DNA from 2 places in the Catenibacterium sp. RTP21428st1_D7_RTP21428_210409 genome. Region 2 is predicted to be linked to the other one. Evidence: a T-box and tRNA genes for the amino acid it is inferred to sense, from the RefSeq annotation. Region 2 holds a T-box; the other holds one or more tRNA genes.
What was found. A T-box is a leader RNA that pairs with one kind of tRNA and senses whether it is charged. The one in region 2 lies ahead of lysS (lysine--tRNA ligase), so its partner is inferred to be a tRNA-Lys.
Positions count from the first base shown of each region.

Region 1: it encodes a tRNA-Lys, which carries the amino acid that the T-box ahead of lysS (lysine--tRNA ligase) is inferred to sense. The anticodon was not compared.

Region 1 covers NZ_JBEHVX010000024.1:1,922-18,332, reverse strand. The annotation lists gene fabG (3-oxoacyl-[acyl-carrier-protein] reductase) at 1-70, shown strand, start outside; gene fabF (beta-ketoacyl-ACP synthase II) at 81-1,331, shown strand; gene fabZ (3-hydroxyacyl-ACP dehydratase FabZ) at 1,318-1,746, shown strand; gene ABUA27_RS05325 (biotin--[acetyl-CoA-carboxylase] ligase) at 1,746-2,414, shown strand; gene ABUA27_RS05320 (MarR family winged helix-turn-helix transcriptional regulator) at 2,469-2,924, shown strand; gene ABUA27_RS05315 (hypothetical protein) at 2,973-3,734, opposite strand; gene ABUA27_RS05310 (MarR family transcriptional regulator) at 3,734-4,666, opposite strand; gene thiD (bifunctional hydroxymethylpyrimidine kinase/phosphomethylpyrimidine kinase) at 4,926-6,344, opposite strand; gene thiM (hydroxyethylthiazole kinase) at 6,331-7,131, opposite strand; TPP riboswitch at 7,165-7,265, opposite strand; tRNA gene ABUA27_RS05295 (tRNA-Leu) at 7,512-7,594, opposite strand; tRNA gene ABUA27_RS05290 (tRNA-Lys) at 7,602-7,677, opposite strand; tRNA gene ABUA27_RS05285 (tRNA-Thr) at 7,683-7,758, opposite strand; tRNA gene ABUA27_RS05280 (tRNA-Val) at 7,766-7,841, opposite strand; tRNA gene ABUA27_RS05275 (tRNA-Glu) at 7,847-7,922, opposite strand; tRNA gene ABUA27_RS05270 (tRNA-Asn) at 7,925-7,999, opposite strand; gene ABUA27_RS05265 (phenylpyruvate tautomerase MIF-related protein) at 8,138-8,479, opposite strand; partial or broken gene ABUA27_RS05260 (HAD family hydrolase) at 8,555-9,328, opposite strand; gene ABUA27_RS05255 (L-lactate dehydrogenase) at 9,381-10,331, opposite strand; gene ABUA27_RS05250 (class I SAM-dependent rRNA methyltransferase) at 10,415-11,617, shown strand; gene ABUA27_RS05245 (DUF3784 domain-containing protein) at 11,696-12,031, shown strand; gene ABUA27_RS05240 (ATP-binding protein) at 12,217-13,431, shown strand; gene ABUA27_RS05235 (hypothetical protein) at 13,725-14,363, shown strand; gene ABUA27_RS05230 (DUF5301 domain-containing protein) at 14,360-14,764, shown strand; gene ABUA27_RS05225 (5-methyltetrahydropteroyltriglutamate--homocysteine S-methyltransferase) at 14,861-15,970, shown strand; gene ABUA27_RS05220 (hypothetical protein) at 16,029-16,268, opposite strand; gene ABUA27_RS05215 (EFR1 family ferrodoxin) at 16,265-16,411, opposite strand, start outside.
Region 2 covers NZ_JBEHVX010000009.1:23,595-40,005, forward strand. The annotation lists gene ABUA27_RS02645 (PTS system mannose/fructose/sorbose family transporter subunit IID) at 1-608, opposite strand, end outside; gene ABUA27_RS02650 (PTS mannose/fructose/sorbose/N-acetylgalactosamine transporter subunit IIC) at 601-1,398, opposite strand; gene ABUA27_RS02655 (PTS sugar transporter subunit IIB) at 1,417-1,893, opposite strand; gene ABUA27_RS02660 (L-cysteine desulfidase family protein) at 2,201-3,457, opposite strand; gene ABUA27_RS02665 (PTS sugar transporter subunit IIC) at 3,588-4,949, opposite strand; gene ABUA27_RS02670 (6-phosphogluconolactonase) at 5,228-5,950, shown strand; gene ABUA27_RS02675 (RDD family protein) at 6,075-6,620, shown strand; gene ABUA27_RS02680 (MurR/RpiR family transcriptional regulator) at 6,672-7,463, shown strand; gene rsmH (16S rRNA (cytosine(1402)-N(4))-methyltransferase RsmH) at 7,579-8,625, opposite strand; gene ABUA27_RS02690 (DUF4825 domain-containing protein) at 8,816-9,952, shown strand; gene lysS (lysine--tRNA ligase) at 10,193-11,677, opposite strand; T-box leader at 11,716-11,925, opposite strand; gene ABUA27_RS02700 (YitT family protein) at 11,996-12,853, opposite strand; gene ABUA27_RS02705 (hypothetical protein) at 12,921-13,091, opposite strand; gene ABUA27_RS02710 (MurR/RpiR family transcriptional regulator) at 13,088-13,648, opposite strand; gene ABUA27_RS02715 (RDD family protein) at 13,680-14,324, opposite strand; gene ABUA27_RS02720 (ROK family protein) at 14,342-15,223, opposite strand; gene ABUA27_RS02725 (6-phospho-beta-glucosidase) at 15,220-16,411, opposite strand, start outside.

The sequences.
Region 1 (16,411 bases), on a different contig from region 2:
CCTAGCAAGTGATGATGCAAAGTATATTACAGGACAGACCATTCATGTAGACGGTGGAATGGCTATGTAAGGAGGAGCTTATGACAAAACGTAGAGTAGTAGTTACAGGTATAGGAACAATAAATCCTATTGGACATAATGTGGAAGAAACATGGAAGTCTATTGAAGAAGGTAAGTGCGGTATTGCGCCTATTTCTTTATTTGATACAAAAGATATGAAGGTCACTCTTGCTGGTGAAGTCAAAGACTTTGATGTTACAAAGTATATTGATAAGAAAGAAGCGAAAAAGATGGACCGCTTTATTCAGATGGGTATGATTGCAGCTAAAGAAGCGGTGACTGATAGTGGTCTTGATATCAACAACATTGATTCTCATCGTTTTGGAGTGATTGTATCAAGTGGTATTGGTGGTTTAGGTTCTATTGAAAAGAACTATCAGACAGCAGAAAAGAGAGGTTTTGATAGAGTATCTCCTTTCTTTATTCCTATGACTATTTCTAACTTAGCAGCGGGTCATATTGCGATTGCTTATCATGCACAAGGGTTATGTACCTGCCCAGTGACTGCCTGTGCAGGGGGTACAAATGCGATTGGTGATGCTTTTAGAAATATTCGTGATGGATATCAGGATGTCATGATTGCTGGTGGATGTGAAGCTTCAGTAACTCCTTTAGGTATTGGTGGATTTACTTCTATGAAGGCTTTAAGTGATGCCACTGATCCTAAACGTGCTTCTATTCCTTTTGATAAAGAAAGAAATGGATTTGTCATGGGTGAAGGAGCAGGTATTCTTATTCTTGAAGAATTAGAACATGCCTTAAAGAGAGGCGCACATATTTATGGTGAAATGACTGGTTATGGTGTAAGTTGTGATGCCCATCATATTACTGCCCCACTTCCTAATGGTGAAGGTGGTGCCTATGCAATGCAGAATGCATTAGATGATGCAGGTATCAGTTATGATGTGATTGATTATATTAATGCGCATGGTACTTCTACTCATTTAAATGATTTATGTGAAACTGAAGCGATTAAATCAGTATTTAAGGAACATGTATACAAGCTTGCAGTAAGTTCTACTAAAGGTCATACAGGACATTGTTTAGGGGCTGCAGGAGGTATTGAAGCAGTACTATCAGTATTAGCCTTAAAGCATGACTTTATTCCTCCTACTTTAAATTATCAGGCAAAGGATGAAGAATGTGATTTAAATGTAGTACCAAACGTTGGTGTTAAGAAAGATCTTCATTATGTGATGAGTAATTCATTAGGTTTTGGTGGACATAATGCAAGTATTATATTCAAGGAGTATGACAATGGAACTAAATAGTAATGAAATTGCGAAAATTAATCCTCATCGTTATCCATTTGCGCTTGTAGATCGTATTACTGATTATAAGCCAGGAGAATATGCGAAAGGCATTAAGTGTGTCAGTGTGAATGAAATGCAGTTTATGGGGCATTTCCCTGAGCATCATGTAATGCCAGGTGTATTGATTGTAGAAGCTTTAGCACAGACTGGATGTATTGCGATATTAAGTCAGAAAGAACATCAGGGTAAGATTGTCTTCTTTGCAGGAATCAATAAATGTAAGTTTAAAGGTCAGGTCATTCCTGGAGATGTGATGGAATTAGAATGCACACTCACAAGAATGAGAGGTAAGATCGGTATTGGTGAAGCAAAAGCAACAGTCAATGGTAAAACTGTTGTACAGGCTGAACTCACTTTTGCGATTGGTGACTAATGAAATATATAGAATTTGAAGAAATTGATTCTACTAATACGTATATTCATGATCATTATCAGGAATTAGATGATGATACAATTGTCCGTGCACATTATCAAACTCATGGTCGAGGACGTTCTAATCATATCTGGGAGGCAGAAAAAAATGAACAGCTTCTCTTTAGTTATTATATGAAACAGAACGTGGATCCTTTAAAAGTGTCTGCCATTATGGCTTATGCGATTGTGACAGTTCTAAGAATGAAACAGATCAATGCATTCATTAAGTGGCCAAATGATATATATATAAATAATCAAAAGATTGCAGGTATTCTTGTAGAGACAATTTATGAGAGTACTTTACAGGGTATTATTATTGGGATAGGGTTAAATATTAGTAAGGGTTCTTACTATTCTCTATCTGATGTGATAAATCATCCTATAGATAAAGAAAAGCTGATGTTGAATATTATTGATACATTTAAGAATATGCTTCATATGCCTTTTGCATCTTTATTAGATGGCATGAATCGTCATTCTTATTTAAGAGGTAAGACAATTCCCTATAAAGAGTATGGTTTAGTGAAATTCTTATATCTAGATGAGAATTGTCATCTTGTGATAGAGGATGAAAACAAGAAAAAACATACGATTCTCTTGAATGAATTATCATTAGGTCGTATATAATTAGTCTTCTCAAATATGTGATAAAATTGTAGAATAGAGTCAAGGAGTGGAATTATGGACGCGAAAAAGAATAATTTAATGGATTCTATTAATACAGTTTTTAAACTCGCCATTAAAGTGCAGGAAGATTATATTAAACATAGTCCTTTTCCTGAGTTATCAATGAATGAAATGCATATTATAGAGGCTGTAAGTAAGCAGCAGTTTCCTACTATGACAAATGTTGCAAAGACATTGAAGGTAACTGTAGGAACATTAACTACTAATGTAAAGACTATTGTGAATAAAGGTTTTCTTACAAGAGAACGTTCTTCTGCGGATCATCGTGTCACATATCTACGTATTACTGATAAAGGATATCAGGCATTAGAGGTTCATAACCAGTTCCATAGGGATTTATCTGGACTTTATAGTCAGCATATTCCTGATGAAATGATTGGCTGGGTATATGATACAATAGAGAACGTCATAGAAGACTTAAAAGAATACCAGAAAAAACTTAATAAATAATATAAACCCCTATAGAAGGTGTGATTCTTCTATAGGGGTTTTTTACACTTATTTTCTTAAACCATACCACTGATGTAAAAGAGAAATTAATTCATCCTTATTTGTTGCTTGTACACCAATAGCTTTTAAATCCACATTTTCATCTACCATCACTGATAAAAACGTCTCCATATCTTTCTTGATTTCATCGCTAAGTATCATTCTTGTATTAGGCGAGACCAATTGAGCCAATCGAAATACATCATTCTTGTGTTTCTTAATATTCTTACTATCAATATGTTCACCACATAACTTTCGTTCTGTCAAATCTAACCACGCTTTAGCTTTAAATGCAATTAAACATAGAGGGCTGAGAACTGGTACGCCATCAATAATTAACTGTCCACCTTTTAATAAGTCATAATAATCTTTATTCAAAAGAATAGCAGATAAACTTGATACCTCTTCATCAATTGGTAAGGGTGTAATAATAGAATCATCATCTAAAATCATATAATCTGGATTTCTTGAAAATATCTCTATCATATATGGGTATTGTTTACTCTTAGGACAACTAAATCTATAAAACTGTGCCTTACCTGTACTTTTATTCAAATGTGAATACTTAGCTTCTTTAATATACTCCCAAAATTTCCTGCCAAATTCAACTGTTATAGACTCCACAATTAATACAATATCTATATCCTTAGTTGCTCGAAATGGGAGTTCTTCATTTTCCATTATAACATCACAGGCCGTGCCACCAATAATAACATATTGATTCTCGAACCCTTTAAAGTATTCTTTAAACTTAGCAATTCCATTGACCATTAATCTGTCAGTTCCTTTTCTAGTATGTCTTCTAAGACTTCTTCAATTCTTTCATCTTTATTTTCTTTCAAAGACAATACTATAGAAAGACTATCTGCGATATTTGTATGAGTAAATAATTGAGGATCATAGGCCCATATTTCTACTTTTACCTGTACTTCTGGGTCTATCAATTCATCAATAAGCTGCGTCTTATCAAAGTCCTTTTCATATACTGCATATGTTCTAAAACGGCTTGGATTCAACATACTCATTTCTGATAATGCGGTCTCTCCTGCAAGAACCATATAATCTGTAACCAAAAACTGATTCATATATCCTACTTGACGTACTGGTGTTAAGAGATAGTGTTGAATATGCTCAAACAATTCTTTATGAGAATATTTCGATTCTATTACCTTATTCACACCATCCTTATATACTAAAAATAAATCTGTCATTTCTAATTGTTTAACTGCCCTAGACAGGGTCATTGCGGAAAATGGAAGGCTCTTTGACAGATCTGATACATATACCTTCTTCTCATGATTATACATATAAGCAAGAAATAATAACTGTGTTGAATAGACAAACTTGTCTTTAATCTTTTTTGGTTCCTTTTCATTTACAAGTAATGTACCAATAAAAGGAAGAAAAGTTTGTTTATCTGTTATGAAAGGAATGTGATTCTCAAGAAGACTCTTTCTTCTATAAAATGATATTGTCTTACTATATAATACGACAGGAACATCATCAATTACTCGAATTTTTTGTATTTGTTTTTTGAATGATGGAAGTGTTGGCAGTTCTTCTATCGGTATAATCACAATACAACGTATATTTTCTATATAAGCTGTATAGAATTGATAATTACTCACAATATAGAGAGGTAATATGCTTTTCTTATCCCAAGGTTCATATCTTATAGATAGGCCAAATATATTATCAATCATTGTATAGGTTCCTTTTAACTTAATTTATTTCATTTTAACTTTGCGAATGTTAATATGCAAGTTTTTGAGTTAAATAAAAAAATCCTCCAGATGATATATCTAGAGGATATTCATAAGATATGCCCACCTTCAAGTAATAGATATATAACTCGAAGAAGCAAAATAAATAATATGAGTATAAACCACGCTTTGAATTCTTTCATGCCCTTAACCTCTTAACAGAGATTATACCAGGCAGTTATGGAATTATTGTGTACTTTTAGATATTATGGCCATGATCCATAGGACCACTTCCCTGACCTAAATCTAACATAGCACCTATTGCACCAGAAAGATATGCTTTAGCATGTCTAACTGATTCTTCTAGTGTATAGCCTTTAGCCAAGTTGGATGCAATCGCACTTGATAAAGTACATCCTGTACCATGTGTATTACTGTTGTCTATTCTATGTCCTTTAAACCAAGTACCCTTTTCACCATTGTATAGGTAGTCATTGGCATCATTTAATTGATGTCCACCTTTGACTAATACAGCACAATGATATGTGTCATAAATCTTCTTAGCTGCTATTTCCATATCTTCTACAGTCTTAACTTCCATATCAGTGAGTACTTCTGTTTCTGGAATATTAGGAGTAATGACTTCAGCAATAGAAAGTAATTCTTCCTTTAATGTAGAGATAGCTTCATCACTAATAAGCTTTGCGCCACTTGTCGCAACCATGACTGGATCTACCACAATATGCTTCGCATCATAATGTTTCAACATTTCTACAATAGTATGAATAAGTGCTTTAGAAGACACCATACCAATCTTAACAGCTTCTGGATAGATATCATCAAATACAGCACGAATCTGGCTTTCTAAGAACTCTGGAGTAACATCCATAATATCTGTCACACCCGTTGTATTCTGGGCTGTGAGGGCTGTAATAGCGCTCATACCAAATACTTTATTAGCAAGCATTGTCTTTAAATCTGCTTGTATTCCTGCACCACCACTCGAGTCACTACCGGCAATAGTTAAACATGTATGCATTGTTTCATAAAGTGCATCCACACGCTTCTTTAAATCAATAGTAGCCTGTTTAATATTCTTCTGACCAAATAAAGCACTAATAACCGCAATACCATCAATACCTGTATCTTTAAGTAATAAGCAGTTATCATAACTGATTCCACCAATGGCTACCATTGGAAGATCCACTGTATCCGTCATTTCTTTTAAACGCTTGATACCTAATACTTCCGCATCATCTTTAGAAGATGTAGGGAAAATAGCCCCTATACCTAAATAGTCTGCACCTTGTTCTTTCGCAATTCTTGCTTCTTCTATAGTATGTGCACTTACACCAATGATCTTATCTGGTCCAAGTATTTCTCTTGCCTTCACGCATGCCATATCATCCTGACCCACATGAACACCATCTGCATCTATTTCCTTAGCAAGCATAACATTATCATTAATAATAAATGGTACATCAAATAAACGACATAGTTCTTTAATATTCTTTGCTTCTTCATAGAAAGAGGCTTCATCTAGGTCTTTTTCTCTTAGCTGAAGACAAGTTGCACCACCCATTAAAACATCTCTTACCTGCTCATATAGAGTCTGTTCTCCTGTCCAATGACGATCTGTCACAGCATAGAGTCTCAACATGTCATTATTGAACTTCATATTTACCACTCTTTTCTAGTTCTTCATCAGTCATATTGAATAATGCATCAATTAAATAAGTACGAAGTGTTGCATTACCTTCACCTTCTTTTAATTTAGATGCACCAATTTCACCCGCAATACCCATGGACATAACAGCTGCCGCAGCACTATCTACACTATTTTCTACTGTTAAGAAACAGCCTAAGATACCTGATAACATACATCCAGTACCAGTAATAGCACTCATTTCTTTACATCCATTATTGATCATATAGCACTTATTACCGTCAGTGACATAATCTATAGGACCAGTCACAATAATAATAGTATTGAGTTCTTTTGCGAATGCTTTGATATCGTCAATAAGATCCTGTGAGTTCTTCTGATCTTCTGCAGATGCATCAACACCTTTAGTATGACCTGTACCAGCCATTAAAGTCTTGATTTCTGAAACATTCCCTTTGATGGCATCAAAATGAATCTGAGCGAGTAGATCCTTACATGTATTAGTACGTAAATCAGTCGCACCTGCACCTACTGGATCTAATACAGTAATATGTTTACACGCATTAGATGCCTTACCTGCTTCAAACATAGAAGCAATTTTCACCTGATTGAGAGTCCCAATATTAATATTTAATGCATTACTGATAGAAGTCATCTGTGCCACTTCTGTGATCTCATCTGACATAATAGGACTGCCACCAATTGCAAGAATCGCATTGGCTACATCATTCACTGTTACATAGTTAGTGATGTTGTGTACTAATGGTTTTACTTCTCTTAATTTCTTAATGTAGTTCATATTCTTTTCCTCCATAAAAAAGAGCACGCTGAAAGAGGGTGCTCATAAAATTCCTACGTTGGCATTATCCAAATCAGGTTTCATGGTCAAGACTTATGTCTACTCTCAGCAAATTAGCTCCCATTTCAATTATAATAATATGTTAAAACATTCAGTTATGAAATACAAGGGATTTCATGACCATATACATATTTACTACTCTATTCTAGAGTATTATAATATACACATCATTCTGTTATAGCTTCCCAAAATATATGAGATACTAATGAGCTTCCCCTCATCAAATTCTCTTCTATAATGGAATGTAATCTACCATTTTGGTAGATTTTTTATTTTTAGGCATAAAAAAAACACCGATTACTCGGTGTCTGCATTCAGAATGGTGCGGGTGACAGGACTTGAACCTGCACGCCGAAGCACTAGATCCTAAGTCTAGCGTGTCTGCCAATTTCACCACACCCGCATCAAGATGGTGACTCGCAGGGGATTTGAACCCCTGACCCTCTGATTAAAAGTCAGATGCTCTGCCATCTGAGCTAGCGAGTCACTAATGGTGCCGACTAGAGGACTTGAACCCCCAACCTACTGATTACAAGTCAGTTGCTCTACCAGTTGAGCTAAGTCGGCAAAAAAATGGTGGAGGTTAACGGGCTCGAACCGCTGACCCTCTGCTTGTAAGGCAGATGCTCTCCCAACTGAGCTAAACCTCCATATATGGTGACCGGTACGGGATTCGAACCCGTGAATGCATGCGTGAAAGGCATGTGAGTTAACCGTTTCTCCAACCGGCCACTGGCGCTTGAAGAGGGATTTGAACCCCCGACCGATCGGTTAACAGCCGATTGCTCTACCGCTGAGCTATTCAAGCACTTCAGAATGCTTGTTTATATTACCATGCAGATACGCCTTTTGCAACCCTTTTTTTGAAAAAAATGCATTTTTTTGTGTAGTTTTATTATGTTTAGCCGTTTTAAGCCAAAAAAATAAGATTTTGCTAGGCAAAATCTTATTCGTAGATACCACCGTGACCCCATTTTTCAAATTCAGAGATAGTAACATACTGATTTGAAGCAGGAATCTTTGTAATTTTTACTAAAGCTTTAGTAAGTTCAGAGACAAACTGTTGTTTCTGTTCATCTGCATAATGACCTTTTAAGTACAATGTGATCATCATACAGTTCGCTTCCTGGCCTTTAAAATAAATAAGCTGATTGTCTTCAATATGAATCATGAATGTATCTACTGATTCACCAGGAAATACTGTGATTAACTTTCCTACAGTAGTTTTTAATTCAACTTCCTGAGAAAGAGTCAATGTCTTGTTTGTTCGTAATGCTAAATATGGCATAGTTCATTCTCCTTTACAATTCATGCTATACCATAGTATACAACTTTTTTTGATTTATTACTATATTTATGACTTTTATAATAAATTATGATCTAAACAGTAGTGATACACACCATCTTCTGCTACAGATAAACATATATCATCCGCAATAGCCTTCACATTATCTGTTGCATTCCCCATTGCAACTCCTGTTCCTACTGCTTCTAACATCTCTATATCATTTGTTCCATCACCAAACGCAATAGCTTCACTAGGACTGAAATGATAATACTCTAATACCTTATGTATACCATTACCCTTTCCACCACCTGCTGGAATAATATCCACTGCTCTATTCCACCATGCTGTAATTTGTGCACCTTCTACATTCTTCATTAATGCATCATATTCATTCTCATATCAACCACACATGATCTGATAGATATCTTCATTCACAAGTGTATCAAAGTCTTCTGATACATTTACTTTCTGTTTAGAGAATGCATAATAATCATTTAAGTCTTGATCTGTGCCATTGGCTTTACTATTATCTTTACTTGCAAGAGAGACAGATCTATTAATAGAAGATGCATTATCTATAATTCTTAATACATCTTTATGTGGGATAGGATGACTATACAAAACATGTCCTTCCTTATCAAAACAATAAGACCCATTAAAAGAAAGTATGGCATCAAATGTCACTCCTTCAAAAGTAGGCACACTTAAAGGATGTCTTCCTGTCGCAATACATACCTTTATGTTATTAGCCTGTAATCTTTGTAATGTTTCTATAGTAATATCAGAAACACTGCGTGTTTCCATATTACTTAAAGTTCCATCAATATCAAAAAATGCAATCTTAATCATACCAATCCCTCCATGAATCCATTCTAACATAAAAAGAGAGGTTTACCCTCTCTTAGTCTAACTGTTGACAGAAATCTTTCAGAACTTTATATGATTCCTCTAGTGCTTTCTGCTCATCTTCTTTCATATTTATTTCTACGATTTCCTTAGCTCCTGTCTTATCAATAATAGTAGGAACACTTAGGAAGATATCATTCATACCATACTGCCCATCTAAATGCACAGATACTGGATAAATTCTATTTTCATTGAAGAGAATAGATTTCACGATAGCTGTAGTTGCTGCCGCAATACCATAACATGTATTTCCTTTACGGTTAAAGATCTGCCAGCCATCTTCAATAACAGCATGTCTTAATGTTTCCTTAGTGGCATCCTTAGTACGTTCTGCATTATCCTTTAATACATCTTCTACACTCTTACCACCAATAGTTGCGCTAGACCATGTCACCATTTCTGAATCCCCATGTTCACCACATACATATGCTGATACACTCTTTGCATCTAAATGATACATATCAGCTAAACGACAAGATAATCTTGCACTATCAAGAGTTGTACCACTACCAATTACCTGGTTCTTTGGTAAACCTGATTCCTTCCATGTAATATAACTCATAATATCTACTGGGTTAGATACAATAATAAAGATACCATTGAATCCTGAAGCCATTGTAGAATTTACAATAGACTTAATAATCTTAATACTTGGTGCTAACATCTGTAAACGGTCATGCGAATCTTTAGGCATTGGTGCTGATGCTGTAATGATGACTACATCTGCATCCTTACAATCAGAATAATCCCCTGCTTTTACTTTAATATTTCTATTCATGAAGTAAACTGACTGCTGCATATCTAATGCTTCACCATATGCTTTTTCTTTATTAATATCAATTAATACAATCTCTTCACAAAGTCCCTGGTTAATAATTGAGTAGGCAGTTGTAGCACCTACATTACCTAAACCAACAATAACTACTTTAGAATCCTTAAAACTCATATTAGTTTTTCCTCCTTGAATTGTTAATATTGTAGCACAACTGTCTGATCAAATGTATAATAATTACCAAGAGAGGTTCGAATATGAAAACAAAAGTACTATTAAAAAAGGGTGAAGGCCGTACTATTAATGCAGGCGGTTTATGGATTTATGACAATGAAATAAAAGAGATACATGGACATTTCAAGAATGGGGATATTGTGGATGTATATGCCCATAATGAGTATCCATTAGGAAGAGGTTATATTAACCAGAATTCTAAGATTAGAATTCGTTTAATGACTAGAAATATTAATCAGGAGATTGATTCTGATTTCTTACGTATGAGATTACAGAATGCCTGGGATTATCGTAAAACAACAGTGGATACTTCTAGTTGTCGTCTTGTGTTTGGCGATGCTGATTTCTTGCCAGGTTTAGTAATTGATAAGTTTGAAGATGTATTAGTTGTACAGTCTCTTGCATTAGGTATTGATGCCTTTAAGGAAGAGATTGTAGAACTTATGAAGGATATTCTACTACAGGATGGCATTACTATTAGAGGTGTATATGAACGTAGTGATGCCAAGGAACGTACTAAGGAAGGTATGGAAAGAGTTAAAGGATTTATTGGTGAACCTTTTGATCCTCATATTGATATTGTAGAGAATGGTGTTAAGTATCATATAGATGTCGCAGAAGGACAGAAGACTGGTTTCTTCCTTGATCAGAAATATAATAGACTTGCAATACAGAAATTATGTAAGGATGCAAAGGTACTAGACTGTTTTACTTATATTGGTACTTTTGCACTCAATGCTGGTATTGCAGGAGCTCAAAGTGTTTTAGGTGTGGATGCATCTCAGTTTGCGGTAGATCTTGCAAATGAGAATTCTAAGTTTAATGGTTTAGAGAATACTGTTAAGTTTGAGTGTCATGATGTATTTGATTTCTTGCCAGAATTAGAGGCTCAGGTAGAGTTATTTGATATGGTTATATTAGATCCCCCTGCTTTCACAAAGTCTCGTGCATCTATTAAGAATGCGATTAAAGGCTATCGTGAAATTAATATGAGAGGTATGAAATTAGTAAAAGACGGTGGATATCTGGCTACATGTTCATGTTCTCATTTTATGGACTATGATACATTTACTAAAACTATTGGACAGGCTGCAAAGCTTGTACATAAGAGATTAAGACAGGTAGAATTTAGAACACAGGCTGCAGATCATCCTATTTTGTGGAATGGTGATGAGAATAGCTATTACTTAAAGTTCTATATCTTCCAAGTTGTTGATGAAAAGTAATGAATAGAAAAAAACGGTAATGCTTGATTTATCTAAAGAAACAGCAGAAAATCAGAATTTGAAGCGGAGGTATGTATTATGAATATAGGATTTTGGTCGTGTATAATTTTGGTATTACTATTTCTGATTATAGGTGTGTTATTTGCGATTTTTAAGGAAAAAGCAGCAAAATTTGTTTCAGGATTTAATTCATTTTCTAAAGAAGAACAGGCATTGTATGATAAAGCTCATATCTCTCGTGATATAAGAAATCAGTGCTTTATGTGGGCTATTATAATGTTGGCAGGAGCATTATTATCCTGCTTTTTAACCCCATATATAGCTATACCAACCTATATTATTTGGTTAGTTCTGTTTTTTAGAGAAGTCCACTTTGATAATCATAAAGCGTTTGAAAAATATTTATTAAAGTAAATTCCAGGTTGTTGATAAAAAGTAAGAAAAGATGATGACTCGTTTGGTCATCATCTTTATCAGTTATAACTTACATTTTTGGCTATTTTGTCAGTTATAACTGACAAAATAGAGATTTGCATATGAAATTTAAGTTATATATGTAATATAATATGCGTAGTAACAAGGAAAGGGGGCTGAGATTTATGATTAAACGTGAACTCTATATGAAACGTATACGACCATTTATTGGGTCGAATCTCATTAAAGTGATGACTGGAATTCGTCGTTGTGGGAAATCTGTCATGTTAGAACTAATTAAACAAGAACTTATAGAATCAGGTGTAAATCCAATACAGTTTATCTCCATCAATTTTGAAGACTTAAGCTATTCACATTTACAGACAGCCAAATCTCTTCATGATGAAATTACCGATCGTGCCAAGGATATCGATAGCAAGGTCTATCTCTTTTTTGATGAGATTCAGGAAGTGAAAGATTGGGAGAAGTGCATTAATTCTTTTCGTGTATCATTGGATTGTGATATCTATATCACTGGATCAAACGCAAAGCTATTGTCAGGTGAACTTGCCACTTATTTAGGTGGAAGATATGTAGAGTTTGTCATCTATCCATTTTCTTTTGGAGAATTCATAGAATTATATCGTCCAATCAACCCTGATGCTTCAATCCAACAATGTTTTCAAAAGTATCTCATTACTGGAGGTATGCCCTATCTTGCGAATATTCGTTATGCGGATGAACCTTCTAAACAATATCTTCACGACTTATTTAACTCCGTCCAGCTTAAAGATATTGTGAAATGCAATAAAATACGTGATGTAGATTTACTAGAACGTATTATTGCATATGTCATCGCGAATGTAGGTACAACCTTCTCTGCAAATTCTCTTGCGAAGTTTCTCAAAAGTGAACAACGTACTGTTGCACCAGAAACAATCCTAAACTATATCAAATATTGTTGCGATGCTTATCTGTTCTATCAAGTGAAACGAGTTGATCTACAAGGCAAACAGATACTTTCTACAAATGAAAAGTATTATATTGCAGATCATGGTATCCGTGAAGCTGTTTTTGGAGGCAATATGCGAGATATAAATCTCATTCTAGAAAATATTGTCTATCTTGAATTATTACGTCGAGGCTATAAAGTGACTGTTGGTAAAACAGGAGAAAAAGAAATTGATTTTGTATGTGATAAACATGGTGAAAAGTTGTATGTTCAGGTAACATATCTCTTAGCATCAGAAGATAGAATTAAACGTGAATTTGGTGCATATGATAATATCCGAGACAATTTCCCTAAGTATGTCGTTTCTCTTGATGAATTTGATATGAGCCGAAATGGTATTAAACATCAAAATATTCGTGATTTCCTTTTGGCTGAACAATGGACATAGTAAGAGCAAATCAATCATAGAGTAATAAACCCGTTTTGAATTATTGACAAAATATTCAGAACAACATATATTAATTCTAGTGATCGTTCTGTAGAAACTTGCGAAGCCTACAGGCGGGGGAGAGTTTATATTACTCTCCCTCTTTTTTATTATATGATCATTAATTAGAAATCTCTGTTACTTATAACCAAGAGAAACAAATGATTTCCTATATCCATCAAAATTATGAGAACTCTATAATAACTAAATCAAATACGAGTTCTTTTTGCTATAATTGAGGTAGGAGGTGCCCTATGAATATTATTCAATTTAATCAAGTTAATGGTACAACTATCGATAATATAGAAGGACAAACACGTTTTGGATATGCAATAAGTGATTATGTTGAATTCTATGAATTCCATAAGAACCATAAGGGTTCTATGATATCTTTCTATGATTTTGAGAACGGTAAGGTTATTCAGCCTTTTAAACGCCAGAAGAATGTATTATATGGAAAGCCTGTATTCCTAAACAACTACTTCTATTTCTTACAAGGAGACTACAACAAAGGAATCATTACTCTCTATAAGTATTTACCAGATGAATTATTAGAAACTGTTACAGAGCTTAATATCAAGAAAATAAACACATATAACTTATGTATCATAGGTGAAAATGTGCATATTATAAGTCAAGATGAAGAGTTGGTTTGTTATTATCCGAGAAAGTTCCATTTTAAGATGGATCCGCAGGAGAATGTACTCACTATTGATGACAATAAGATGTACCTATCTAAGTGGATAGAAAATGGATGGGATGATTTCAATGACTGTGCATCAGAGAACTATGAATATTATGAAAAGGTTGTTGTAAGAGATTTGAAAGGACATAAAATATCAGAAGAAAAAGGATGTCTACAGAGGCATAACAATACATGGTGGATATCATGAAAAAGATGGGTGTATTAGTTATTATATTGATATTATTTGGTGTGTATTGTTTTAATTCAAATAAAAAGACCTTAGATCTGCCTGATACATCTAAGGTGGAATTTGGACATGTACATGGTGGTGCAATGACTACTGTCTATGAATGTGATGAAAGTAAAATCTCTTCTTTGATTAAGGATATAGAAGAAAAGTCATCTTATTCAAAAGAGTCAGTAAACGATAACCCAAATGGTGTTGATTATATCAAGGTGAAAATGGATACAAAGACATATTATATCTATGAAAGAAATGGAAAGACTTATATAGAAGAACCTTATAATGGAATATGGAAGATTCCTTCTGACTTATATAAGACTATTAAGAATAATAAAGATAAGCTGATAGTGGAGTACGAAGATTAATATAGTTTTAAACTATATATAACTGCATATTATATGTATTTCTCAATGGTAAAGATGGTTGTTATAATACAATCACAAACCAAGGAGGAATAAGAAATGGGAAATGTACCTTTTAGATATGATTTTGTAGGAAGTTTTTTAAGACCACAGGCTTTGAAGGATGCTAAGGAAGCATTGGATAACGGACAGTTATCTCAGGAAGATTATGATCATATTGTAGATGAAGAAGTTGTAAAAGTAGTTAAGAAACAGAAGGAATTAGGATACCATGTGATCACTGATGGAGAATTCAGAAGAACATTCTGGCATTTAGATTTCATGTGGGGATTTGAGGGTGTTGAACATAAAAATACTGGTAATGGTGTAAGATTTAATGGTGAACTTGCAGTATTGGATGATACTTATCTTGTAGGTAAGATCAAGGCAAAAGCACATCCTTTTGTAGAATACTTTAAATTCTTAAAACAGTTTGAAGATGAAAACACAGTAGCTAAGTATACTATTCCAGCCCCTGCACAGACTTTCCAGCAGATGATTGTACCTGCTAACTTTGAAACTACAAGAAAGTTTTATGCCACAAATGAAGAACTCATTCATGATATTGGTGTGGCTTATCAGGATGTGATTAAACAGTTCTATGATGCAGGATGTCGCAATCTACAGTTAGATGACTGTACTTGGGGTGCGATTGTAGGAGATGCCGCAAAACAGAGATATGAATCTTTAGGAATTGATTTAGAAGAAGTAAAGGCTGAATTACTTGCAGTCAATAACCTTGCATTAGAAAATAAACCAGAAGATATGGTGATTACATCACATATCTGCCGTGGTAATTACCATTCTACATTCTTTGCGAAAGGTCCTTATAATTCTGTGGCTGATTATGTATTTGCGAAAGAAAATGTGGATGCTTTATATCTAGAATATGATGATGAAAGATCTGGAGGATTTGCACCTCTCGCAAAAGTATCAGAAGATAAAAAGGTTGTATTAGGGTTGATTACAACTAAGACACCTGAATTAGAAGATAAAGAAACAGTGATTAAGAGAATTCATGAAGCAGCTAAGTTTATTCCACTAGATAGACTCTATTTAAGTCCACAATGTGGATTCGCTTCTTGTGCAATTGGTAATAAGTTAACTGAAGAACAGCAGTGGGCTAAATTAAAATTAGTCAAAGAAATTGCCGAAGAGGTATGGAGATAAGAACTTCGAAAGAAGTTCTTTTTTAATATATAAAAAGAAGTAAGATCACTCTTACTCCTTACATCATTGAACAGCCGCCTCTGTTGCCACCACGTTTATCATCTACTTCATAGTGAGCATTGAATTCTCTGTTGATTTCATCTAATTCTTTTAAACCATCAATATACGCATCATACATAGAAATGATTCCCTGTGAACAACCATCACATAAACCATCTACTATACCTAATGCATCATTCACAATTTGTTCTCTCTGTTCTCTTGTTGTATTCTTGATTAAAATATCTTCTTTGATCATAGTAACCCCCTGTATTGTCCTTTGTCCTTATTTTTAAATTTAATTGCATTCACAGGACAATGATGTAAACATCTTAAACACATCATACACTGTTCTTTCTTGAATGTCACATGCTCTTTGATTTCTATCGCCTGTTCAGGACA
Region 2 (16,411 bases):
TTAACAACTGAAGGAATTAATGCCCCAATAACTGTTAGACCCATGATAGATGCTGCTTCAGTGAAGACTGATAACTTATCACCTAATGTAGTAATAAGCTTTAAACCTGAATCATATCCTAAATGGAATAACTTAATTCTAAAGAAGAAGAAAATCACGTTAAGTAACATCCAGATGAGTGCACCTGTAGGGTTACCTTCAAGTCCCATATAAGCTGCAATAGAACCCATGATTGTTGGATATAGTACCCAGATTAAAGTATCCCCGATACCTGCAAGAGGACCCATCATACCTGTCTTAAAGTTCTGTACTGTATCTAATGCTTCTATGCCATCTTTTTCTTCCATAGCAACACTTGCACCAAGTAAGATATTAGCCATCCAAGTTGTAGTATTGAAATATTTAAAGTGGTTATTTAATGATGCAACATAGTCATCATCATTATTCTTATGAATCTTTCTTAAAACCTTCTCTAATCCAAATACAACTGCTGGGCCCTGATGGTTTTCATAGTTATATGCATTACATGCCATAAACATGTAACGTACTGCGGCTTTTGTAAGATCTTTCTTTGTAACAACTTCTGTTGTCTGTGTTTCTTTATTCATCCCAATCATCTCCTTCTTCGATTACTGCACCTTCTGTTGCGACTGCTGGTGCTTTATTGACCTGTGTTGTAAAGAAATAGTAAGCAATAGCTAAACCAATAATAGATACACCTAACATTGGTACATTTAAGTAAGCTGAGAAGACAAAACCAATCATCAACATTGATAAGTACTTCTTAGCAGGCATAACCTGTAACAATAACGCGATACCTACAACTGGTAACATATTTCCTGCGATAGATAGACCATTTGTGAACCATACTGGAACTGATTTTAAGATAACATTAACGATTGCATCACCAAATAATACACATAAAGCTGTTGGTAAACCTGTAGATAAAGCAAAGATCATAGGACCAATCCAAAGAATTCTGTTCATCTTACTAAACTTCTTTTCATTACATGCTTTCTGTGCTGCATGTGTTACATAAGTGTTTAATAACTTTGCGAATACATCTAACTGAATACCAAGCATACCAACTGGTACACCTACTGCTAAGGCAACTGCTTTTGCCTGAGCCACATCATTTGTAGTTCTACATGCAACATAAATACCAACTACTGTTGCAAGACCCCAGTTAGGCACTGATGAACCACCAATGTTGGCAACACCTAAGTTCATTAACTGGAATGTACCACCAATAATCATGGCAGTCTTCATATCCCCCATAATCAATCCTGCAAAAAATGCAACCATGATTGGGAACCATGTTGTAATAACAATCCCCTGCTGGTCTAAGACCATCCACATTGATAATAATACGATTAATACTCCTTGAATAACCTGCATACTTCTTATCCCCCTTGATTATTTAATATATGTTTCTAGTGGTTCTTCTGCTTCGCTTGGTACGAAGTGGAATGTCACTGGAATACCCATAGACTGCAATTTCTTTAAATCATTCACTTCTTCTTCATTGACTGAAACCATCTTCTTCACTGTTGTCTTACCTTCTCCATCGAAGATAATACCAATATTTACTTTAGGAATCTTAATGCCACTTTCAGCTAACTTAACTAATGTAGATGGTTCTCTTACAATCATGAATACATTATGGCTATCATACTTTCCTGCGTTGAAGTTCTTAATAGCTGTTTCTGTATCAATGATTGACATACCAGTCCCCACTGGCTTACTCATTCTCATTGCTGATTTTTGAACTTCATCCTTACTTACTTCATCATCGACTACCATTAATCTTTTTGCCTGTGTTGCACCTGCCCATTGTGTGACAACAATACCATGAATTAATCTCTGGTCGATTCTTGCTAATACTAAACTCATTTTTCTTTCCCTCCTTGAAATTGCTTTCATTTGTTTTGACGAGTCCTAGTTTACCCAACAATGCAAACACTTTCAATGTTTCAGGCCCCTTCTGGGACGTGGCACAAACTCTTGGAATAGGTGTCAAAGATAAGGGAAACGTTCCATTATGATGTTTTAGAATAGTAATATTATGTTTATACAATTCAATTTATTATGATATATACAATGTTATTTCAATTAACTAACACTTCATACTTTATTCACTTTAATTATTAAAATGTACCATTATACGCAAAAAGAAGATGATCCTTGGACCACCTTCTTCCTATTGACACTCTTTACTTTTCATAATTGAGATGATTTCTTCATCTACTTTATTCATTCCATTTTTCCCAATACGGGCCATATTTTGAATACATTGTTCAGGTGTTGATGCACAAATTCCATCACTTTCTCTTAATCCTGCATTATTGACTGCAGTCATTGCACACATAAGTGCAGCCGTAGATCCTGTAGATACCTTTAATGCACATCCTACTTTTCCTCCATCACAAATCATACCAGTTACAGTTCCTGTCATATTACGTATACAATACCCTATCTGATCATCTGATGCATCTAAGAGATAAGCGATACCTACAGAAGCAGATGTAGAAGACGCCATGACACATGTACACATAGGCGATAATTTACCTATATGTGCATTAATATATCTATTTACTAGATGTGTAAGCGCAAGTGCTTTGAGTTTCTTTTCTAGTGATATGTGTAGTTCTTCTGCCACTTCATTCACTGGTATAGAAACAACGAGTCCTTTTGTACCTGCACCTGAACTGCTCATTGCGGGAAGTGGACAGCCATCTAGTCTATTTTCAGCAGCTGCAGTAACTTTCCTTATTATTCTAGTTAACAAGTCTTCAGAAAATAATGAACGGTTAAATGAATCACTCAAATGTGTTGTTCCTTTATATTGTGATAATCGGTTATTCATTTCTATACCATCTAATAAGAATTCAAGTTTATCCACTGTCATTGAGTCTACCAAAGAACATATGTCTGATATTTTCATTTCTTTGAGTTCATCAATCACAGTGGGTGTATTGTTTGTTTCTTGAGTTGTTTTCTCTTCTAATACAATTCCATTCTTTTCTAGATAAACTATATTTGTATGTGCCTCTTTGATCATACATGTCACTGTATCGTTAGATGTATAAAGAGTACATTTTACATGAATAGATGCTGAATCATTAATCGTGATAAAAACATGGGGCCCTAATAATTCAGCATAAGTGATTGTATCTGGTTCTATATCTTCAAATAGAGTCAGCTGTTTTTCTGGGTTCTTCAATAATGCCCCAATAGAAACGGCATACTCTAAACCTACATACTCACAATGTGGTATACCTGCAGACATTCCATTCTTATATATTCCTTTATTAACATCTAACTCTATTTTATTTATTGGATTATTTAACTGTTTAGATGCATAAGCTGCACATAATGCGACACAAACTGGTTCTGTACATCCTAATGCAGGAACTACATCCTTCTTCAATAAGTTTATTAGTTCTTCTTTTCTCATATGATTCTCCTTGTTTACAGTATACAAGGTTTATCACAAATTAAAAAGACTGCTGTGGGGTAGCAGTCATATACAAAATATTTAAGGTTATTCAATTTTATGTGTGTGTGAGTTTTATTTCTTGTTTTAATTATTTTGAATTTTCTTCTTCTAACTTTTGTTTATCTAATAATTTAACGAATGGATAATAAAGTGCCATATCTAGAATGATTAGCCCTACAACCATGATACCGGCTTTAATATCCATACATCCTAATGCAGCACCAAGTGGAGCTGGTGTTGTCCATGGTGTTTCAATAACACCCTTTCCAACGATGTGTAATGCCATACAAGTATAGGCAATAATTGAATTTACAACTGGCACAAAGATAAATGGAATCATCATAATTGGGTTTAATACCATTGGTAAACCGAAGATGATTGGTTCATTGATATTGAAGATAGCTGGACCAATTGAAAGCTTACCTAAAGTACGTAATTCAACTGATTTTGCTCTAAGTAATAGAATACATAATCCTAAAGTAGCACCTCCGCCACCTAATGCGATAATATATGACCAGAATGGCTGAGTGAAGAAGTGTACTAATGGTTTACCAGCACTATATGCTGCGATATTAGTAATTAAATACATCTGCATGAATGGTAATCTAATTGGCTGAGTAATACTTGCACCATGTAAACCAAAGAACCAGAATGTCTGAGCAATGATAGTAATTAAACAGATACCTACTAATGAGTCTAGACCAGATACCGCAGGTGCAAGTACTGTCATAATCATACTTGGTAATAACTGACCACTGATATTCTGTATAAATAATGATAATGCATAGAATATGATAACACAGATAAAGAGTGGTAAGATTGCATCGAATGATGAACTGATTGCAGGTGGAACACCTTCAGGCATCTTAATACGAACGTTCTTCTTAAATAAGAAGTTCATGACTTCTACACATCCGATAGAAACAATAATAGCTGTAAAGATACCCTTTGCATCCAGGTAAGTTGTTGGTATATAACTTCCTGCAAGTGCAAGTAGATCAGTGGCTGATTTACCATCAGTAATGAGATTAGCTGGGACAGCAGAAGTAGTTGGTGCAGATACGATTAAGAATACTGCAGTAGAAACAACAGCTGCATTTAAGCTTGGCATTTCGTATTTCTTAGCTAAATGATAAGAAATAGAGAAAGCGATAAATAGTCCCATTAAAGCCATTGTCATATTATATGGTAATAATAATGCGGCTTTATTAGCCTGAGCCCAGTTGTACCATCCTGTAAGCATGGTAGTGATGAAACCCCAGTTTGGTAGAGTTTCAGGTTTGAATGGTGGTGTTGATACGATTAAGCAAGCACCTCCAAGGATTGATAGTGGAATAGCAACAACCATTCCATCACGAATTGCAGCAAGATGTCTTTGGTTAGCTAACTTGTCTGCAATGGGAACTAGTGTGCGATTTGCTAGTTCATTGAATTTTTCCATGAAGTTCATGTCGAGCCCTCCCTTCTCGTTGGATACATTATATCTTGGAAAAGCCTAAAAAATCTCGTATTTTCCAATATATAAAACACCTTTCCATATGATAGAAGAACTTTCCAAATCGTGGAAATCACTTGCAAAAGCGGCTCTATATAAGTATAATGCGCGCCAAATTACACTGATATATACAATATAATTTTAATTTTTTATAGGTTGACAGAAAGAGTTTGATGCTTATAATGTGAAGTGTGTGAGTTTTATCTTCTTGTGAAATACAGGAGGAATTTGTTATGAAATTAATCGTTGAAGAAAACACTCAGAAAATGAGTGAAAGTGCATTGCACATCTTACTTGGTGCTATGATGCAGGATAAGAGAGTGAATATTTCTCTTACATCAGGCAGAAGTCCTATTGAACTTTACAAGATGTTAGCTCCAGAAGTAAGAGATCAGGAAAAGTTCAAGGATATCGAATATTATTTATTCGATGAAGCACCATACATGGATGGTAAGCCTTATGGTCCTAACTGGGAAGAAATGCAGAAATTATTCTTCGAAGAAGCAAATATTCCAGAAGAAAGAATTCATGATATGACTATGGAAAACTGGGAAACATATGATGAAGAAATCAGCCGTGCAGGTGGTATTGATGTCATGGTTATTGGTCTTGGCTATGATGGTCATTTCTGCAGCAACTGTCCTAGATGTACACCAATGGATTCATATTCTTATGCAATGGATCGTGCTACTAAGAATAAAGCAAACCCTGATTATCCAAAGAGAGAACATCTTCCAATCACTCTTACAATGGGGCCTAAGAGCTTAATGAAGGTTAAACACTTAGTGATGATTGTAAATGGTAAGGAAAAAGCAGGCATCTTAAAACAGGTTCTTGATTCACCTATTACAGATGAATTACCATCTACTGTTTTAAAGCTTCATCCTAATATGACATTGATTTGTGATAAAGATGCAGCTTCTGAATTAAACATGGACGATTACAAAAGACTATAAGTCTTTATAGAAAGTTCTTCGGAACTTTCTTTTTTTATATTACGGAAAGGTTTTCCAAGAATTGGAAACGAGATTACTGATCATTTGTGAATTGATATACTTGAATAAACAGGAGGTACTATTTATGAGTAAGATGGATATTGTAGAGTTAAGATTAAGAAGAACAGTCGCATTGATAATTGACTGGTATATTACTAATATGCTGGCTTCTATTCCTATCACATTCTTTTTAAGAAAAGATAGTCAGTTTAAACCAGAGATGTTTGAATTAACTGCTTATGGTTTCAATACAGCTCTTATTGTATGTTTAATTGCGATTACTATCGGGATACTTTATTATGTATTCATTCCTTTATATATCTGGAAAGGTCAGACTCCAGGTAAGAAGATTTGTAAGATCAAAGTTATTGATTATGATCATAAAGATGTCACTATGAAAAACATGATGTTAAGAGAATTACTCGGTGCAACTCTTCTTGAAGGTGGTATTACTATTATTCCTTCTTATTTAAGAAAGATTGCCTCTCTTTTACAGTTCACTTCTATTGTAAATCCCTTAACTTATGTTGCTTATGCATTGACATTTGTTTCTATTGGATATGCTTATTTCCAGAAAGATACACGTTGTTTTCATGATTTAGTTTCACATACTGAAGTTATTAAACTATAAATTACTGTCCTATGGTATAATAAGGTATATTATACCAAAGGCGGTGAGTACATGTTTAACTTAGTTATTATTTTATTATCTACATTAAATGGTGAACCTAAAGGTTCTAATAATTATAAAATTGCGAAATTCATGATAGAGAACATTCGTGATTTAGAAGACTATACTCTAACTGAACTTGCAAAAGCGTGTTATGTGTCTAATTCTAGTATTTCTAGATTCTGCAGGGATATAGGTTTAAGGGATTTTAATCAGTTAAAAAATCAGATTGCGAAGTTTTCGGTAGAAAAAACGAAACTTTCTAATAAGTTCAACTATGAAGGACGAAATGAAGATTCCATTTTCACTTCTTATGTAAGAAGTGTGATTGAGAATCTAGAGATGTTGGAAAAGAGTTCTATTGAAGATGATATCAAAAAATTAGTCAATGATATTTATGCGTATCAAAAAGTAGCGGCATTTGGTTATATGCATTCTGAAAACGTTGCATTGAACTTGCAATATGATTTACAGACAAGTGCTAAATCTGTATTTACTGCCATTAAAGTAGCTAACCAGGCTGAATATATTACAAACGCAGATGAGAAGACTTTAATTATCTTGTTCTCTGATTCTGGTACTTATTTTGATCGTATTTTCCCACGTGCAAAACCATTTAAACAGCAAAGCAAGAAACCTAAGATTTGTTTAATTACATCTAATAAAGAATTAGATTATCCTTTTATTGATCAATATATACGCTATGACAGTAGAGGTGATTATGCAACTCACCCTTATTCACTCACAGCGATTGCAGATACAATATGCATTGAATATGCAAAAATGTTGAAAGAACTCGAATAATATGAAAGCACAGAAAAAGGTAAGGATGATCAGATCCTTACCTTTTCGTTTTGATGCAATTGTTCTCAAATTTGCAAATAAAGTATAATACTTGTATATCTGATATTCAAGTATTCTATTTTGCTTTAATAGCCCATCTCATCTTAGTAGACTTTGCACGTGAATTACGATGACATTCTTCTTTAGAAGGTCTAATCACATTTCTACATACATCTTCATAAATGCCAAGATTCTTGAGTTCTTTAAAAGACTTCTTCACAATTCTATCTTCTCCAGAATGGAATGTAAGAATGGCAGCCTTTCCTCCTGGTTTTAAAATAAGAGGGAGTTTCTCTACAAAATCATATAATACTTCAAATTCCTGATTCACTTCTATTCTTAATGCCTGGAATACTCTTGCAGCTGTCTTGTTCACAATATCTTTTCTGTTCTTATCAGTAATAAAGTTGAGTGTTTTATCAATGATCTTATAAAGCTGCTGAGTTGTTTCTACTTCCATACCTGAACGTATGAATGAATAGATATTCTTAGCTAATATATCAGCATATGGTTCATCTGAGTTCTCTGTAAGAATATGTTCTAGTTCTTCTCTTGATAAATCTTTTAAGATTTCATAAGCAGGTCTACCTGCTTTAGGATTAAGTCTTAGGTCTAATGGACCATCTTTCTTATATGAAAATCCTCTTTCTGGATTATCAATCTGCATAGAAGATACTCCTAAATCAGCTAAGACAAAATCAACTGGTCCGTACTTCTCACTTACTTGATCAATGTTTCTAAAGTTAGTCAAAATAGGAGTAAAGATGTCTTCTCCATAACCTTTATTTCTTAGTCTCTCTGTTGTTTTTTCTATTTCAATAGTATCGATGTCTAATCCATAAAGGTGTCCCTGACCCTCTAGTTTTTCCATCATTTTAGAAGAATGTCCTCCATATCCTAGAGTACAATCTAAACCAATCTGTCCTGGCTGAATATCTAAGAATTCTAGTATTTCATCTACCATGATAGAAATATGCATACCTGCTGGTGTACTTCCTTTTGAAATAACCTTTTCTATTGTTTCAGGATATAATTCTGGATTAAGTTCTTTGTACTTCTCTGAGAAGTTTTTAGGGTGTGTCCCTTTATATCTTTTTCTTCTTTTATGTACTTGTTCAGTCATGTTTATACCTCATTTCATCATCTACTATATTAACGAAAATAGAGACAATAAACAAGTCAGATAAAACTCTGTATATACAGGATTGTTCCCGCTTCTCTTCATAGCATATAATAAAAGTAGTGTATTCGCTATTTGTGGGGTGTTGTTGTTTCATGCTTTATTTTATAGTTTTCATGAAAGGAGAAACGTTATGGATACAAAAAGAATAGGAAAGTTCATTTCTGAGAACAGAAAAAGAAAAGGTCTCACTCAAGAACAGTTAGGAGAACTATTAGGAGTAACTAATAAGACTATCTCTAGATGGGAAAATGGTAACTATATGCCTGATTTGTCTTTACTGGTTCCGTTAAGTGAAACTTTGGACATTTCTTTAAATGAACTGCTCAATGGGAAATATATAACAGAGGATAAAATCATGGAAACAACAGAAAAGAGCTTAAAGAATACAATTAATTATAGTAAGAATATGCTTGTACAAGAGAAAAGAAAGATTTCTATTGGTATTATGATTTTTGGCGCATTTCTATGTTTTGCTGCATTTGCGATATTAGATAAGGAAAGCAGCTGGTGCTGTATTTACTCTATTGTAGGTATTATAGTATTTGTTTATGGGTTATCAAAAGAGTTGAAGAGAAATAGATTATTAATAAGTAGTGGAGTATTTGTTGCAATATTATGTGGATTTATGTTGATGGATTATGTAGGTGTTATAACTTCTCATAGACCTCCTATCTATGTATATATGATTAAGACTTCTAATGTGACAACCTACTACAACCCATTCTATAATGTTTATAGAATCAATAAGAACACACCTAATGAGTATTATATTGTAGATAGCGCAAAGAAATATACAGAAGATACTGTTCCTACAACTGTATTTAACAAACCGTTGAGTGGCATACACAATATTAAAAAGTATAAGAATCCATATATTGGTAATAATTCCAATATAGGAAATTTATTAAATAGTCTTCCTTTGCATGAATACGGTTATGTTTTTCAAATTGATTCTAAAAATCAAGGACTCACTGTGAACTACAATGCGACAGACTGGTATCATAATGAGGATCTTTATATCAATAAGGGCCTAATCTATAATTCTGTGTCTATCTTCTCTTTAATTGATAATGTACAATCTATTCAGTATAACTTTAGTGGAAGTACCTACACTACTACTAGAAAGATGATTGAAGAGAATTATCCACATTTTGAACAAGTAAAAGAGAATGAGAAGAACTTTAATCAGTACTTAGAGAATAAGATAAATGATGATGAGTTTACAAGAAGTATATTCAATAAGATATTTGTGAAGAAGGGTTTATAAGAGGGGTTAAGCCCTCTTTTTAAATACCGTGTATTACACTAAAGTAAACAACACCATTTTCAAAAAAAGTTAGTCTTTATATTTTTTCATGTATGCTCTCATCCTCATTACAGTGAATTCCATCATATTTTACAATTTCATTCCTCCACATTTTCTGTTTTCATTCCATCACATTTTCAAAAAATATAAAATAAAAAGCACATCTCTTGCATGAGATATGCCTAATATTAATACATAGATTTATTTATTCTTCATATGAGGGAATAAGATAACTTCACGGATAGTTTCCTGACCAGTTAATAACATAACTAATCTATCAATACCCATACCCATACCACCAGTTGGTGGAAGACCGTATTCAAGGGCTTCTACATAGTCCATATCCATTTCGTTGGCTTCATCGTTACCTAATTCTTTTTCTTTTAACTGATTTGCGAATCTTTCATACTGATCATCTGGATCATTTAATTCTGTGAATGCATTTGCATATTCGTTACCACAGATGAATAATTCGAATCTCTGAGTAAAACGAGGATCCTGTAAGTTCTTCTTTGCGAGTGGAGAGATTTCAATTGGATGACCATATACGAATGTTGGTTCTACAATTGTTTCTTCTACATACTTTTCAAAGAATGCATTGACAATATGACCATATGCAAAGTGTGGTTCTACTTCAATACCATGTTCTTCAGCAAGTTTCTTAGCTTCTTCAATAGTCTTCTGTTCCCCAAAGTCAACACCAGTCTTTTCCTTGATTGCATTAACCATAGAGATTCTCTTGAATCCAGGTGCTAATGAAATAGAATGACCTTTGTATTCTACATCATAAGTACCATTGACAGTCATTGCGGCATTCGCAATGATACCTTCTGTTAAGTCCATCATACCTTCAAGGTCAGAGAATGCTTTATATACTTCGATAGTAGTGAATTCTGGGTTATGAGTTCTGTCCATACCTTCATTTCTGAATAAACGACCGATTTCATAAACGGCATCCATACCACCTACGATTAATCTCTTAAGGTTTAATTCTGTTGCGATTCTTAAGTAGAAATCTTTATCTAATGCATTGAAATGAGTGATGAAAGGCTTTGCTGCAGCACCACCAAGAATAGAGTTCATGATTGGTGTTTCTACTTCTGTGTATCCTTTATCATCTAAATAATGCTGGATTGAACGAACAATCTTAGGTCTCATGAAGGCTACTTTACGGGCTTCATCATTCATGATTAAGTCAACATATCTTCTTCTGAAACGTTCTTCAGTATCTGTTAAACCATGGAACTTTTCTGGTAAAGGTCTTAAAGCCTTAGTAAGGTGTGTATACTTTTCTACTCTTACAGTTAATTCACCAGTATGAGTCATGAATACTTCACCATCAATACCGATAATATCACCTAAATCGCTCTTCTTAACTAATTCATAAACATCTTCACCAACAGTATCTTTCTTGATATATAACTGGATTTTTCCATCTCTATCAAGAAGGTTCATGAAGCATACTTTACCTTTTCTTCTCTTTGCAACAATACGACCCGCAATACTTACAGCTGGTTTGCTTTCTTCTAATTCTTCTGCAGTCTTATCGCTATAGTTCTTTCTAATGTCTGAAGTATAAGCAGTCACATCAAATCTCTGTCCAAATGGGTCAATTCCAAGATCTTTAAGTTCCTGTAACTTCTGTCTTCTTACTAATTCCTGATCAGTAAACTTTCTTTCTTCCATGTGTGTTCTCCTTCTTTAGAATATAAAAACTCTCATCCGCTAGGGACGAGAGTTAACCGTGGTACCACCCTTATTCATCTACATAAGTAGACCTCATTAAGCCTTAACGCGGCAACACGTTATTTTATCACGTTAGATCCAAAATACAGCTCCCAGTCTTTATTCATATCAACTTCCCCATTCCTTTACACCAGCCAGGAATTCTCTCTGCGTTCCATCGATATTACTCTTCTGTTCATAGCTTTTACTCAAGTATTATAGACAATAAATAAATATGTTGTCAAGGTCATTTTATCAGCCTTATTCAATCTAATTTGTCTATAGACGTTTTTCAAATCCACCAAGGATTTCTGAATCCTCACTAATAGTCACAAATGCCTGTGGATCAATATCATATACAATCTTCTTAAATGTTTTCACTTCATATTTATTGATTGCACAATAAAGAATATATTGATCATTTTCTGTATAAGCACCCTTACCCATCCAGTAAGTCACACCTCTACCAGTCTTTTCCATAATCACATTCTTCATATCTTTTTCTTTAGTGAAGATTAATGCTATCACATTGATGTTCTGATAATGGATATGGTCGCTAATGAAATACAATACAAATACAAAGATAATAGAATACAGTGTAGTCTGTAAATCAAAGATAAATGCACAGCAAGTTAAAATAACAGCATTCAAACTCATTGATAACTTCCCTACCGAGAATCCTGGTTTAGTCTTAGATAAGCACACACCCGCAATATCAATACCACCTGCACTACCACTACCCTTGAGGGCAAGTCCTACACCAACGCCACACATAATAGCCCCAAAGATACAGTTAGATAACATATCGGGCATGATTGGATGTGTTAAGTTAGGTAAGAAAGATAATGTGATGGTCTGTACAACAACACTCATACCTGTTTTAACACAGAATTCTCTGTTCAAGATTCTATACCCCATAATAAATAATGGAATATTAATCATGAAGTTGATGATCCCTACAATGTTCATTGATTTAGGGATTGGTAGAAGTTTTCTTACAAAAACTTCGATAATCTGTGATGTACCAATTACACCTCCAAAGTTCAAGCCATTAGGTGTTACAAACAACCAGATTCCTAAAGATAATAAAATACTTCCAGCAATGACTTCGCCATACTTTTCTAGATTTTCCCTCATAGCGTCCCTCTTTCTTCTCATATCATAGAGTATTAAAACAAATAAAAGAATGCCTTTCAAGCATTCTTTAGTAAATTCCATATTCTATAAATAGATTCGCAATAGACTCAATGATATAGAGAACAGGTACCTGTGTTGCTGAACTATAAAAGTCACCATTTTTAGTACTTGGCATATAATACGTAAGAGCTAAATCAGACATCTTTGCAGCTATTGAAGAGGCACTATTGGTAATCACAATAATCTTAATATCATATTTTTTAAGTCTTTGATACGATCGATGATTTCTCTTGTTTCTCCTGAAACTGTGAAGAAAAGAGCACAGTCATTTTGATCATACATCCCCCTAAAACGGCTACTGAAGTCTCCACTATACATGGTACGTTTTCCCTTACGATTAAATAAAGAAGCCGCAAACTTCGCAATCGCATCACTTAGGCCAATGCCAGAACAGATCACCTCATGACTGTTCACAATTATTTCAGCAGCTTGATGAATAAGATCATCAAACTCTTTATTATCTACACGATTAAAATAATCGAGAATATAATTTAAAGCACGTTTGTTTTGAATAGGTTTATCTTCCTGATCCAGTTTCATTTCTGCTTTCCATTCTAAGAATCCTTCATAACCAAGTTTTTTAGCTACTCTTGTAATCATAGAAGAAGATACATGAAGATCTGTAGACAAATCTTTAAGTTTCATATGAATCACTTCATGACGATGAGAAATGATGTAGTTGTAAATATCTAATTCCAAATCACTTAATTGATTCATTTGATCTACCGTAACCATAAAATACCTCCAAAAGGTATTTTATCATACTTTATGCAAATCTCTTTTTCATTTTCTTATTCTGTTTCTTATTTTTCTTTTCAATACTCAACAACATATTCTTGTAGTCTTCTGACTTAATGTCTACAACAAGTGTATGTGAGACAATATCATGTAATGATTTCTTAGACTTTAAGACAATTACTAGTATTCCAGATAATATAGTAATAACGAGTCCTACTTTATTCCAGATAGAGGCAATATTGTATCCAGTTAATACATTGACTAACTGATGAAACATATTACTACATGTATAAATACTTCCTTCTACTAAGAATATCATAATAACCTGTCTGATGATCAGTTGTTTCACATTCACTTCTTGATAGTTGTCATTCACAATCTTCAATCCTAATAGTTTTTTACCTACAGTCTGTCCTTTCCAGATTATAGGTAATACTACATAGTACACAAATGCAACTGAAAGTGAAAGAACACCCGCAATCACTTGATAATATCCCTTAAATATAGATAACTGCTGAGGAATATAGACAGCATCCTTATGAAGAGACATATATAACAGAATAAGAGGAAGTGATGATAAGACACTTCCTAAATACCAATCAATACCATAAGCGATTATACGTTTGATATAACCTGTTTTATTCACAGGTTCATTTCTTAATTTATTCCACATCTTATCATCTTCCTTTATTAATTTAAGTGCTGATATAAAGCACCGATTAAGTTCGCATCATTACGATATTCACAAACTACGATTTCTGGTGGTAATGTGCTTGCATAACATGAATTATAGATTTCATCAAAGTTCTTTTTGATAAGTTCTAATAGTAATGGCTGTGCACTAATACCTCCACCAATCGCCACTTTTTCACAATCAAAGATCTGATTGATGTTGTAAATCTGTACTGCAGTTTCTAAACAGAACTGATTTAATCCTTTTAAAACAGCTTCATTTCCATTATTTGCCATTTCAAAGATTTCTTCACCTGTAAAATGTTCTTCTGTTTCTAATGCTTCCTGGATATGTAATAATAATCCATTGATTCCATTACTTGCATACCAAGATGTATCACCATCATATGGCTTATGGTAATCAGTGATGATATTAGAAAATTCACCTGCACCAAATCTACATCCGCTTAATACCTTATGATCCTTAATTAAAGCACCACCAATAGCTGTGCCAAGAATCACTACAGCGCCGTCCTGAATATCCTGAAGACTACCAAAACCTAGTTCTGCATTAGCGGCACATTTTGCATCATTACCAATTGTGACTCTTACACCACAACGCTCAGATAGTAATTCTGCCATATTTATATCATGATTATAAGCTAAAGCACCACCAGTGTAACAATAACCCTTATCAGGATCAATTCTTCCTGGCATACTCATCGCAATACCAGATACATCAGAATATGTATTATAAAGAGATTGAACGCTATTTACAAATGAATCAAGGCAATCTAAGGGAGTAGGCACCTTACCTCTTTCATATATATTCTTTTCTGCATCCATTACTGCATATTTAATAGCACTGCCGCCAACATCTAGAACTAAGTATTTTTTCATAATTTTTCTCCGTTACTTTCTATTACTTTCTTATACCAGTCAAAGGAATCCTTCTTACTTCTTGCAAGTGTTCCCTGACCTGCATTATCTTTATCTACATAAATGAAACCATAACGTTTCTTCATTTCACCCGTACCAAAGCTAACACAGTCAATACATCCCCAAACAGTATAACCTAATAAGTCTACACCATCAATATCTACTGCATTTTTCATTTCTTCGATATGCGCTTTAAGGTAATCAATACGGTACTGGTCATGTACTTTTCCATCTACCATCTGGTCCACTGCACCGAAGCCATTTTCTACAATAAATAGAGGAAGGTTGTAACGATCGTACATCCAGTTTAAGCTATATCTTAAACCTTTCGCATCAATTGGCCATCCCCACTCAGTCTTTGAAATATATGGGTTATCACATAAATCTGTTTCTTCATTATAGTCAAGGTTGACATCTCCATCACCCTTAACCGCAAATGACATATAATAACTAAATCCAATATAATCTACTGTACCCTGAGGAAGAACAGCTAAGTCTTCTTCAGTAATATCTAGATTGAAGTTCTTTCTTTCAAAGAAAGACTTCATATAACCTGGATAACGTCCTCTTGCATGAACATCCATATACCAGAAACGCTTATGGTTAGCACCTACTGCCTTCAACATATCATCTGGATTACATGAGTAAGGATAAATAGGTGTCATCGCAATCATGCAGCCAATCATCATAGAAGGATCAATAGCATGTCCTTCTTTAATAGCCATCGCACTTGCAACAAGCTCATAATGTGCTGCCTGATAAACAGTACGTTCTTTGTCTTCACCTTCTTCAAATATAATACCTGAGTTAGTAAATACAGCTACGTCTGCTTCATAGTTCGCCTGGTTGTTGATTTCATTGAATGTCATCCAGTATTTAACTTTATTGTGGTATCTTTCGAAACATACTTTTGCGAATCTTACAAAGAATGTAATCATCTTTCTGTTTCTCCATCCACCATATTTTTCTACTAAATGATAAGGCATTTCAAAGTGTGATAATGTGATAACTGGCTGAATACCATTCTTTAATAGTTCATCAAACATATCATCATAGAACTTTAAACCTTCTTCATTTGGTGTTTCTTCATCTCCCATTGGGAAGATTCTTGCCCAGGAAATAGATGTTCTAAAACATTTAAATCCCATT